2 regions of the Asanoa sp. WMMD1127 genome follow, and region 2 is predicted to be linked to the other one. Evidence: riboswitches for the same ligand, from Rfam matches in the RefSeq annotation. Region 2 holds a riboswitch; the other holds the start of a gene.
What was found. A riboswitch is a leader RNA that binds a small molecule or an ion and turns the genes downstream of it on or off. The one in region 2 is predicted to bind cobalamin.

Region 1 (5,189 bases), 1.4 Mb from region 2:
TGCTGCTCGGCCGGCGAGAGCCGGGCCAGGTCGGCGAGGTCGGAGTGCAGGTCGACCTCCTCGACGGTCCACGTGTTCTTGATGGCGTCCTTGAACCGCTCGAAGAACGCCGGGTAGCGCATCGGGCGCAGCGTCAGGTCGAGTCCGGGGTCGAGCAGGGTCATTGGCAGGCCTCGCAGCTTTCGGGGTTCTCCAGGGAGCAGGCGACGGCGTCCGCCGCGAGCGGCGTGATGGCCACGGTCGCCTGCTGGATCCGGGTCGCGGGACGCGACCGCAGGTAGTAGGTGGTCTTGAGGCCGGCCTTCCAGGCGTAGAGGTACATCGAGGAGAGCTTGCCGATGGTGGGCGCGCTGAGGAACAGGTTCAGCGACTGCGACTGGTCCACATAGGGCGCTCGGGCCGCGGCGAGGTCGATCAGCGCCCGCTGCGGCAGTTCCCAGGCGGTGCGGAACAGGTCGCGCAGGTCGGCCGGCAAGGAGTCGATGCCCTGCACCGATCCCTCGGACCGCTTGATCTCCTCGCGCACCGGCGCGGTCCACATCCCCAGCGCCTTCAGCTCGCGTACCAGATAGTTGTTGATCTGCAGGAACTCGCCGGACATGGTCTCGCGTTTGAACAGGTTGGAGACCTGCGGCTCGATGCACTCGTAGCAGCCGGCGATCGACGCGATGGTCGCCGTCGGGGCGATCGCCACGAGGAGCGAGTTGCGCAGCCCGTGCGCGGCGACCCGGGTCCGCAGCGCGTCCCACCGCGCGGTCTGCGCGGGCGTCGCGCCCCACAGGTCCGGGTGCAGGTCGCCGCCCGCCGCCCGGGTCTCCGCGAACGCCGGGTGCGGGCCGAACGACTCGGCGAGCCCCGCCGAGGTCTCCAGCGCGGTCAGGAAGATCTCCTCCTGTACGCGCGTCGACAGCTCCCGCGCCCCGTCGGAGTCGAACGGCATCCGCAGCGTGAAGAACGCGTCCTGCAGGCCCATCAGCCCGAGCCCGACCGGCCGCCAGCGGGGGTTGGACGCGGCCGCCTGCGCCGACGGGTAGTAGTTGATGTCGATGACCCGGTCGAGGAACACCACGGCGGTGCGCACGGTCGCCCGCAGCTTCGCCCAGTCGATGCCGTCGGCGGTGACGTGTGCGGCGAGGTTGACGGAGCCGAGGTTGCAGACCGCCGTCTCGTCGTCGGAGTTCACCTCGAGGATCTCGGTGCACAGGTTGGACAGGTGGATGGTGTTGCCGGGCGCGCCGGTCTGGTTGGAGAGCCGGTTCGCCGGGTCCTTGAACGTCATCCAGCCGTTGCCGGTCTGCGCGAGCGTGCGCATCATCCGGCCGTAGAGGTCCCGGGCCTTGACGGTCCTGACCGCCTTCTTCTCGGCGGCCCGGTAGGCCTCGTCGAACGCCTCGCCGTAGAGGTCCGGCAGCTCCGGCGCGTCGGACGGGTCGACCAGCGACCAATCCTCGTCGGCCTCGACCCGGCGCATGAACTCGTCGGGGATCCAGTTGGCCAGGTTGAGGTTGTGCGTCCGTCGGGAGTCCTCGCCCGTGTTGTCGCGCAGCTCCAGGAACTCCTCGACGTCGGGATGCCACGGCTCCAGATAGACGCAGGCGGCGCCCTTGCGCCGGCCGCCCTGGTTGACCGCGGCCACGCCGGCGTCCAGGGTCTTGAGGAAGGGCACGATGCCGTTGGACTTGCCGTTGGTGCCGCGGATCAGCGCGCCCCGGCCCCGGATCCTGCTCCACGAGATGCCGATGCCGCCGGAGAACTTCGACAGCTTGGCGACCTGGTGGTAGCGCTCGTAGATGGAGTCCAGCTCGTCGCGCGGCGAGTCGACCAGGAAGCACGACGACATCTGGGTGTGCCGGGTGCCGGAGTTGAACAGGGTCGGCGAGCTGGGCAGGTAGGCCAGGCTGGACATCAGGCGGTAGAAACCGATGGCCTCGGCCGGGGTCTTCGACAGTCCACACGCGACCCGCAGCAGCCAGAACTGCGGCGTCTCCACCACGAGCCGGCTCTCCGGGTGGCGCAGCAGGTAACGGTCGGCCACCGTGCGCAGGCCGAAGTACTCGAACCGCAGGTCTCCGGCCGGGTCGACGGCGTCGTCGAGCTTGCGGGCGTTGCGGGCCACGAACGCGGCGGTCTCGTCGCTGATCAGACCCTGGTCGTACGCGTACCGGATCGACTGGCTGAAGCTCGCGACGCCCTGGCCGCGTACCTCTTTGTCCACATAGGCCGACAGCAGGCGCGCGGCGAGCCGGGAGTATTGCGGCTCCTCGCCGATCAGCTCCGCCGCCGTCTGGATCGACAGCTTGTCGAGCTCGGCGGTGGTGGCGCCGTCGTAGAGGCCGCTGATGGTCCGGGTCGCCACCCGCAGCGGGTCGACCTCGTCGAGGTCGCCCACCCACCGCTCGACCGCTCGCACGATCTTGTTGACGTCGACCGGCTCCAGGTCGCCGTTGCGCTTGCGCACCTGCATCACGTGCCGCCGCTGCTCCGGCACCGCGGCGGCCTGCTCCTGCGTGACCGTCATGTCCCCCTCCTCACGCCAACACCGAGGGTCGTCGGGCGCGCAGGGCGACGCCGCCGGCGCACGCGTGTGCCGGCCGTGGCGTCGGCCGTCCCGCGCGGCCTTCGACCGCCGCACGCCGGGCGGCGTGCGGCGCGCTGGCAGGTCTTCGGACTCGTGGGCGTGACCTCACGGTCGCCTAGTGGCCGTCGCTTCCCGGGCCCGGGCCCAGTGCTTCGTTGACGGCGGTCGTTCCCACTCACCGCTGCGGGGCAGCCCCGGAATCGCACCGGGTTCCCTCTTGCCTCGGCCGTCTGGTGAGGACGGCCGAACCAGCTGCGGGAGACACCATATATGGGTGCCCCTGTGTTTAGGCAACACCAGATGGTGTGTCGGCGTGTCGCGTGTCGCCCGCCACACCCGTCAGGTCGCGGCGCGCGCGCGGCGGTTGTCGACGTAGCGGCGGATCTTCTCGGCCGTGCCGCAGTCGTCCATGCTGCACCAGCGGCGGCTGCGGTTCTTGCTCTCGTCGAGGAAGAGGAAGCGGCAGCCGCCGCAGGCCTTGACGCGGTCGAGTGGGCCCGCCGTGAGCAGCTCGACCGCGGCGTGCACCACCGGGCGCAGGGGGCGAGCCGGCGTGCGGTCTCCGCGCCAGGACCAGACGTAGGCGGGCTCGAGCGTCGCGTGGGCGAGCGCCTCGGCCGCGTCGTCGCCCAGCCGGGCCAGCAGGTCGGCGTCGGGGTCGCGGCCGGCGGCGACGCCGCGGAACAGGTCGTCGAGGTAGTCGCGGGTGCGCCGGGCGCGCGCGAACGCGGCCCGCGTGCCGCGCGTGCGGTCGAGCGCCGTCGCCTCGTGGGCGGTGAGGGCGCCGGCGTAGACGCCCCAGGCGACCAGCTCGGGATGGCCGGTCAGCACGTCGTCGTCGGCCGGCCCGTCGGGCGGGCCGCTGCGGGTGTTGACGAAGTCGAGCGCCAGGTTGCCGCCCACCAGACGCATCCGCTGCACTGTTTCCATCGAAACGCACTTTACCAGAAACGGGCGGGACGCTAGATTGTTGCCATCAAAGCTCGGTTAGGGGGAAACATGCGAGCGGTTGGCGCGCTCGTCGGCCTGGCCGGCGGGACGTTCCTCTACACCACGGCCGAGGCGCTGCCGGTCGGCCTGATGCTGCCGATGGCAGCCGACCTGGGGCTTTCGCCGTCGCAGGTGGGCACGCTGGTCACCGCGTACGGGGCGGTGGTCGTCGTCGGCTCGATCCCGCTGACGGCGCTCGCCCGGCGGGTGCCGCGCCGGCTGTTGCTCTCCGCGCTGCTGGCGGGGTTCGTCGTCAGCGTGGCGGCGACCGCGTTCGCGAGCAGCTATGCGCTCGTGCTGGCGGCCCGGATGGCGACCGCGGCCACCCATGCGCTGTTCTGGGCGGTGGTGGTGCCGGCCGCGGCGGAGCTGTTCCGGCCCGGGCTGCGCGGCCGGGCGGTCGCCACGGTGTTCGCCGGCGGCAACGTCGCCCTGGTCGTGGGCGTGCCCGCCGGCACCTGGTTGGGCGAGCGGGCCGGCTGGCGCGCCGCACAGCTCGCGGTGGCCGCGCTCGGCGCCGTGGTGCTGCTCGTGGTGGCCGCCCTGCTGCCATCGACCCGGCCCGACGAGGGCCACGCCGCCCGCGGGTCCACACCCGACACGCGCCGCTTCTGGCTGCTCGTGGGCGTCGCCGCGCTGACGACCGCGGGCGCGATCGCCGCGTACACCTATGTCGCCTTGTTCGTCACCGATGTCAGCGGGTTCGCCGCGGCGTCCGTCGGCGCCATCCTCCTCGTGCGCGGCATCGCCAGCGTGCTCGGCATCGTCGCCGTGGGCGCGGTGGTCGACCGTGACCCGTGGCGGGCGCTGGTCGGCACGGTCGCGGTGCAGGCGGCGGCGTTGCTCGGCCTGTACGCGCTGGGCGGGCACCCCGTCGCGGCGGTCGGGCTGCTCGCCCTGGCCGGGTTCGCGTTCGCCGCGTTCACCGCGTCGCTCGGCGGCCTGGTGCTGCGGGTGGCGCCCGGGCGCTCGGACCTGGCCGCGGCGACCCTGTCCGCCGCGGTCAACGTCGGCATCACCGCCGGCGCCTTCCTGGGCGGTCTGGTGCTGCCGGGGCACGGCGTGCGGAGCACGGTGCTGATCGGCGCGCTGCTCGGCCTGGCCGCGCTGGCGCTCGCGCTGACCGAGCGCGTGCTGCCCGCGCCGCACCGGCTCGCAAGGTGTGCGGCGCCGGCCTAGCGGGCATTCGAAGGAACGGGCCGGTGGGACCCCACATCTCCAGGTACGCGTTCACCGCGCGCCGACCGTCAGCGCGAACGAGCCCTCGATCCCCGCGCCGCCCACCCGCAGCTCGAAGTCGCTGGCGCCCAGGGGTTGCTGTATGAGCTTGCGTTTATATGAGTCGTGCGTAATATAGCGGCGTGGACGTCTTCACCGCGCTGGCGGACCCAACCCGCCGGGCCATGCTCGACCTGCTGACCGGCGGCGCGCGGCCCGCCGGCGACCTCGTGGCCGCCTTCCCGGCGCTGACCCAGCCGGCGATCTCCCGCCACCTGCGGGTGCTGCGCGAGGTCGGCCTGGTCGACGTGCGGGCGCAGGCGCAGCGGCGGATCTACACCCTGCGCACCGAGCCGCTGTCCGAAGTGGACGACTGGCTGGCCCGCTACCGCGAGCACTGGGC
Region 2 (5,189 bases):
TGCCCCGGCTCGCCGCCACCACCGACGAGATCGCCGCCGTCACGCACGCCCTCGACGGTGGCTACGTGCCCGCCGGCCCGTCCGGTTCACCTACCCGCGGTCTGGTCAACGTGCTGCCGACCGGCCGCAACTTCTACTCCGTCGACCCCAAGGCGATCCCCTCCCGCAACGCCTGGGACGTGGGCCGCGCCCTCGCCGACTCGCTGCTCGCCCGCCACCGGGAGGACACCGGCAACTGGCCGCCGCTGGTCGGGCTGACCGTCTGGGGCACCAGCGCGATGCGTACCCAGGGCGACGACATCGCCGAGGTGCTCGCGCTGATCGGGGCCCGCCCGGTCTGGGACGACGCGTCCCGCCGGGTCACCGGCTTCGAGATCGTGCCGCGCGCCGAGCTGGGCCGGCCGCGCATCGACGTCACCGTGCGCATCTCCGGCTTCTTCCGCGACGCGTTCCCGCACGTGATCGCCCTGCTCGACGACGCGATCGCGGCCGTGGCCGAGCTGGACGAGCCCGACAACTTCGTCCGCGCCCACGCCCTGGCCGACCAGGCCACGCACGGCGACTGGCGGCGGGCCACCACCCGGATCTTCGGTTCCAAGCCGGGGGCGTACGGCGCGGGCCTGTTGCCGTTGATCGACGCCCGCAACTGGCGCGACGACCGGGACCTCGCCGAGGTGTACGCGGTCTGGGGAGGCTACGCCTACGGTCGCGGGCTGGACGGCCGGGCCGCGCGCGGCGACCTGGAGACGGTCTACCGGCGGATGGCCGTGGCGGCCAAGAACGTCGACACCCGCGAGCACGACATCGCCGACTCCGACGACTACTTCCAGTACCACGGCGGCATGGTGGCCATGGTGCGCTCCCTGCGCGGCAGCGACCCGGCCGCGTACATCGGCGACTCGCACCGTCCCGACGACGTCCGCACGCGCTCGCTCGCGGAGGAGACGAAGCGGGTGTTCCGGGCACGGGTCGTCAACCCGCGCTGGATCGAGGCGATGCGCCGGCACGGCTACAAGGGCGCGTTCGAGCTCGCCGCGACGGTCGACTACCTCTTCGGGTACGACGCCACGGCCGGCGTGGTCGACGACTGGATGTACGAGCAGCTGGCGGCCGCGTACGTGCTGGACCCGTCGGTGCGCGAGTTCCTCGACAAGTCGAACCCGTGGGCGCTGCGCGGCATCACCGAGCGGCTGCTGGAGGCGGCGGAACGCGGTCTGTGGGCCGCGCCGGCGCCGGAGACCATCGACGCGTTGCGGGCGGAGTACCTGCGGACGGAGGGCGATCTGGAGGGGGCGTGATTCCCCTCCCTTTGACGCGGCCCGCCTCGGTGGGTCAGCATGGGCAACGAGCGGTGCGGAGGAACCCGGTGCGATTCCGGGGCGGTCCCGCCACTGTCACCGGGGAGCGAACCCTCACCCGATGGTCACGGCCCGCAAGGGTTGGAAGGCCGAGGGGAAGCGTCGATCCGGGAGCCAGGACACTCGGCCGCTCGCCGTCGAACCATCGCGGGCGTGGACACCCGCGGAAGGGATTGCGCCATGTCGTCGCGCCGGCACGTGGGTTGAGCCCCGCGTACCCGTTCTCCGCTGTCGTCGGCCTCGCCGACCTGCGCCTGGCCCTGCTGCTCAACGCCGTCTCGCCGGTCATCGGCGGGGTGCTGGTGCGCGGCGAGAAGGGCACCGCGAAGTCCACGATGGTGCGTGCGCTGGCCGCGCTGCTGCCGGCCATCGCGGTGGTGCCGGGCTGCCGCTTCGCCTGCGACCCGGCCGCGCCGGACCCGTCGTGCCCCGACGGCCCGCACGCCGGCGCCGCGTCGAGCACCCGGCCGGCGCGACTGGTGGAGCTGCCGGTCGGCGCCACCGAGGACCGGGTCGTCGGCACCCTCGACGTGCAGCGGATCCTGACCGAGGGGACCAAGGCCTACGAGCCCGGCCTGCTGGCCGCCGCCCACCGGGGCGCGCTCTACGTCGACGAGGTCAACCTGCTCCCCGACCACCTGGTCGACCTGCTGCTCGACGCGGCCGCGATGGGCCGGGCGTTCGTCGAGCGCGACGGCGTCTCGCTCCGGCACGCCGCCCGCTTCCTGCTGGTCGGCACGATGAACCCGGAGGAGGGCGAGCCGCGCCCGCAACTGGTCGACCGGTTCGGGCTGGTGGTCGAGGTGAGCGCGCCGGCGGAGGCCACCGAGCGGGCCGAGGTGGTGCGCCGCCGGCTGGCCCACGAGGCGGACCCGTCCGCGTTCGCGGCGCGGTTCGCCGACGCCGACGCGGCGACCGCCGAGCGGATCGTCACCGCCCGGGCCCGGCTACCGAAGGTCGCCCTGCCGGACGCGGTGCTGGTCCGGATCGCCCGCATCTGCCTGGCGTACGGCGTCGACGGGCTGCGCGCCGACATCGTCATCGCGCGCACCGCGGTCGCGCTGGCCGCCTGGCGGGACCGGCCGACGGTCACCGACCAGGAGGTCGACGACGCGGCTCGGTTGGCGCTGCCCCACCGGCGGCGGCGCGACCCGTTGGACCCGCCGGGCGCCGACCAGCAGGCCCTGGACGACGCGCTGGCCCAGGCGCGGGCGGCCGACCCGCCGCCGGAGCCGGACGACGATCCGGGACCGGGCGGTAGCGGCGGCGGGCCGCGTCCGGACGACGATCCGGGACCGGGCGGCAGTAGCGGCGGGCCGGGTCCGGACGAGCCGCGGCCCGACGGGCCCGGCGGCGCGGACGTCGCGCCCGACGCCGAGGACCGGCCCGGCGGCGCTCCCGCGGCGCCGCCGCCCAGCGCCGCGCCGGTCGGCGCCGCCTACCGCACCCGCACGCTGACCGCCCGCTCACGGGGCCGGCACGGCCACAGTGGACGGCGTTCGCCCGCCTACGCGGCCCGCGGCCGGGTGGCCGGATCGCGCGCCCCGCGCGGCCGGATCGGCGCGGTCCACCTGCCCGCCACGGTGCTCGCCGCCGCTCGCGAAGCCGGCCACGGGACGCTCGAGGTCCGCGCGCGGCACCTGCGCGAGGCGGTCCACATCGGACGCGAGGCCAACCTCGTGCTGTTCGTGGTCGACGCGTCCGGCTCGATGGCCGCCCGGGCCCGGATGGCCACCGTCAAGCGCGCCGTGCTCTCGCTGTTGCGCGACGCCTACCAGCGGCGCGACACGGTGGGCATGATCACCTTCCGGGACACCGACGCCACCACCGTGCTGCGCCCGACGGCCAGCCACGAGGTCGGCGTGCGGCGGCTGGCCGACCTGCGCACCGGCGGGCGTACGCCGCTGGCCGCGGGGCTGACCGCCGCCGCCCGCACGTTGGTCGGCGAGCGCCGCCGCGACCCGCTGCGCCGGCCGCTGCTCGTCGTGGTCACCGACGGCCGGCACACCCGCGGCCCCGACCCCCGCACGGTCGCCCCGGCGCTGGCCGGCGTGCCCACGGTCGTCGTCGACTGCGAGTCGGGCCCGGTGCGGCTCGCGATGGCCCGCACGCTGGCGGCCGCGCTGGACGCCGAATACCTGCCGCTCGCCGCGCTCGACGCCGCCGCCGTCAGGGCGGTGTGAGATGCCACAGGGCAAGGTGGAGCGGGTACCCGACGACGGCCTGACCACCCGCGAACGGCGACGGCAGCCAGTGCTCGCGGTGCACACCGGCGTCGGCAAGGGAAAGTCGACCGCCGCGTTCGGGATGGCGCTGCGCGCCTGGAACGCCGGCTGGCCGATCGTGGTGTTCCAGTTCGTGAAGAGTCCGAAGTGGCGGGTCGGCGAGGAGACGGCGCTCAAGGCGCTGGGCGCCCACCACGCCGCCACCGGCGCCGGCGCACCGGTCACCTGGCACAAGATGGGCGAGGGCTGGTCGTGGCTGGCCCGGCCGGGCGACGAACGGGACCACGCGGCCGAGGCGGCGGAGGGCTGGGCGCAGGTCAAGCGGGACCTGGCCGGCGAGCGTTACCGGTTCTACGTGCTGGACGAGTTCACGTACCCGATGAAGTGGGGTTGGGTCGACGTCGACGAGGTGGTGACGACGCTGCGCGCCCGGCCCGGCAATCAGCACGTCGTGGTCACCGGGCGGGACGCCGCGCCGGCGTTGGTCGAGGCGGCCGATCTCGTCACCGAGATGACGAAGGTCGCGCACCCGATGGACGCCGGCCGCAAGGGACAGCAGGGCATCGAGTGGTGAGCACGCCACGGATCGTCGTGGCCGCGCCGGCATCCGGCCACGGGAAGACGACGGTCGCGAGCGGGCTGCTGGCGGCGTACGCGGCCCGCGCTCGCGCGGTGGCCGGCTTCAAGGTGGGCCCCGACTACATCGACCCCGGCTACCACGCGCTGGCCGGCGGCCGGCCCGGGCGCAACCTCGACCCGGTCATGGTCGGCGAGGAGCGGATCGCGCCCTTGTTCGCGCACGGCGCGGCCGGCGCCGACCTCGCGGTGGTCGAGGGCGTGATGGGGCTGTTCGACGGCCGGGCGCACGCCGGTGAGCACGGCTCCACCGCCCAGGTGGCCAAGCTGCTCTCCGCGCCGGTGCTGCTGGTGGTCGACGGCTCCGCGGTCGGCCGTTCGGTCGCGGCGCTGGCGCACGGCTTCCGCGGCTTCGACCCGACGCTGCGGCTGGCCGGCGTGGTGCTCAACAAGGTCGGCTCCGACCGGCACGAGGCGATCCTGCGCGAGGCGCTCGAGGAGACCGGCACCCCGGTGCTCGGCGTGCTCCGGCGCAGCGACGCAGTCGCCGCCCCGTCGCGCCATCTCGGGCTCGTGCCGGTGGTGGAGCGCAGGGCCGAGGCGACCGCCGCCGTGGCCGCGCTGGCCGCCCTGATCGAGTCCAGTGTGGACCTCGACGCGGTGGCGGCCGCCGCCGCTGCCGCGCCGCCCTTGCCCGTCGAGCCGTGGTCGCCGCCCGTCATCCCCGCACAGCGGCGCCCGGTGGTCGCGGTGGCCGGCGGGCCGGCGTTCAGCTTCTCCTACGCCGAGACCACCGAGCTGCTGGCCGCGGCCGGCGCGGAGGTCGTGGGGGTGGACCCGCTGCGCGACGAGTCGCTGCCCGCCGGCACGGCCGCGCTGGTCGTCGGAGGCGGCTTCCCCGAGGTCTACGCGGCCGAACTGTCCGCCAACGCGCCCCTGCGCGCGGCGGTGGCGGGGCTGGCCGCCGCCGGCGCGCCGATCGCCGCCGAGTGCGCCGGCCTGCTCTGGCTCGCCCGCAGCCTCGACGGCG

Region 1: linked by a shared signal. The riboswitch ahead of O7635_RS26330 (ribonucleoside-diphosphate reductase subunit alpha) and the one ahead of O7635_RS19540 (VWA domain-containing protein) in region 2 are both predicted to bind cobalamin.

The regions. Positions count from the first base shown of each region.
Region 1 is NZ_JARUBP010000001.1:5,522,495-5,527,683, reverse strand. It holds gene O7635_RS26335 (ribonucleotide-diphosphate reductase subunit beta) at 1-164, opposite strand, end outside; gene O7635_RS26330 (ribonucleoside-diphosphate reductase subunit alpha) at 161-2,518, opposite strand; cobalamin riboswitch at 2,637-2,846, opposite strand; gene O7635_RS26325 (ABATE domain-containing protein) at 2,918-3,508, opposite strand; gene O7635_RS26320 (MFS transporter) at 3,578-4,747, shown strand; gene O7635_RS26315 (metalloregulator ArsR/SmtB family transcription factor) at 4,930-5,189, shown strand, end outside.
Region 2 is NZ_JARUBP010000001.1:4,089,549-4,094,737, reverse strand. It holds gene cobN (cobaltochelatase subunit CobN) at 1-1,298, shown strand, start outside; cobalamin riboswitch at 1,357-1,483, shown strand; gene O7635_RS19540 (VWA domain-containing protein) at 1,562-3,541, shown strand; gene cobO (cob(I)yrinic acid a,c-diamide adenosyltransferase) at 3,543-4,157, shown strand; gene O7635_RS19530 (cobyrinate a,c-diamide synthase) at 4,151-5,189, shown strand, end outside.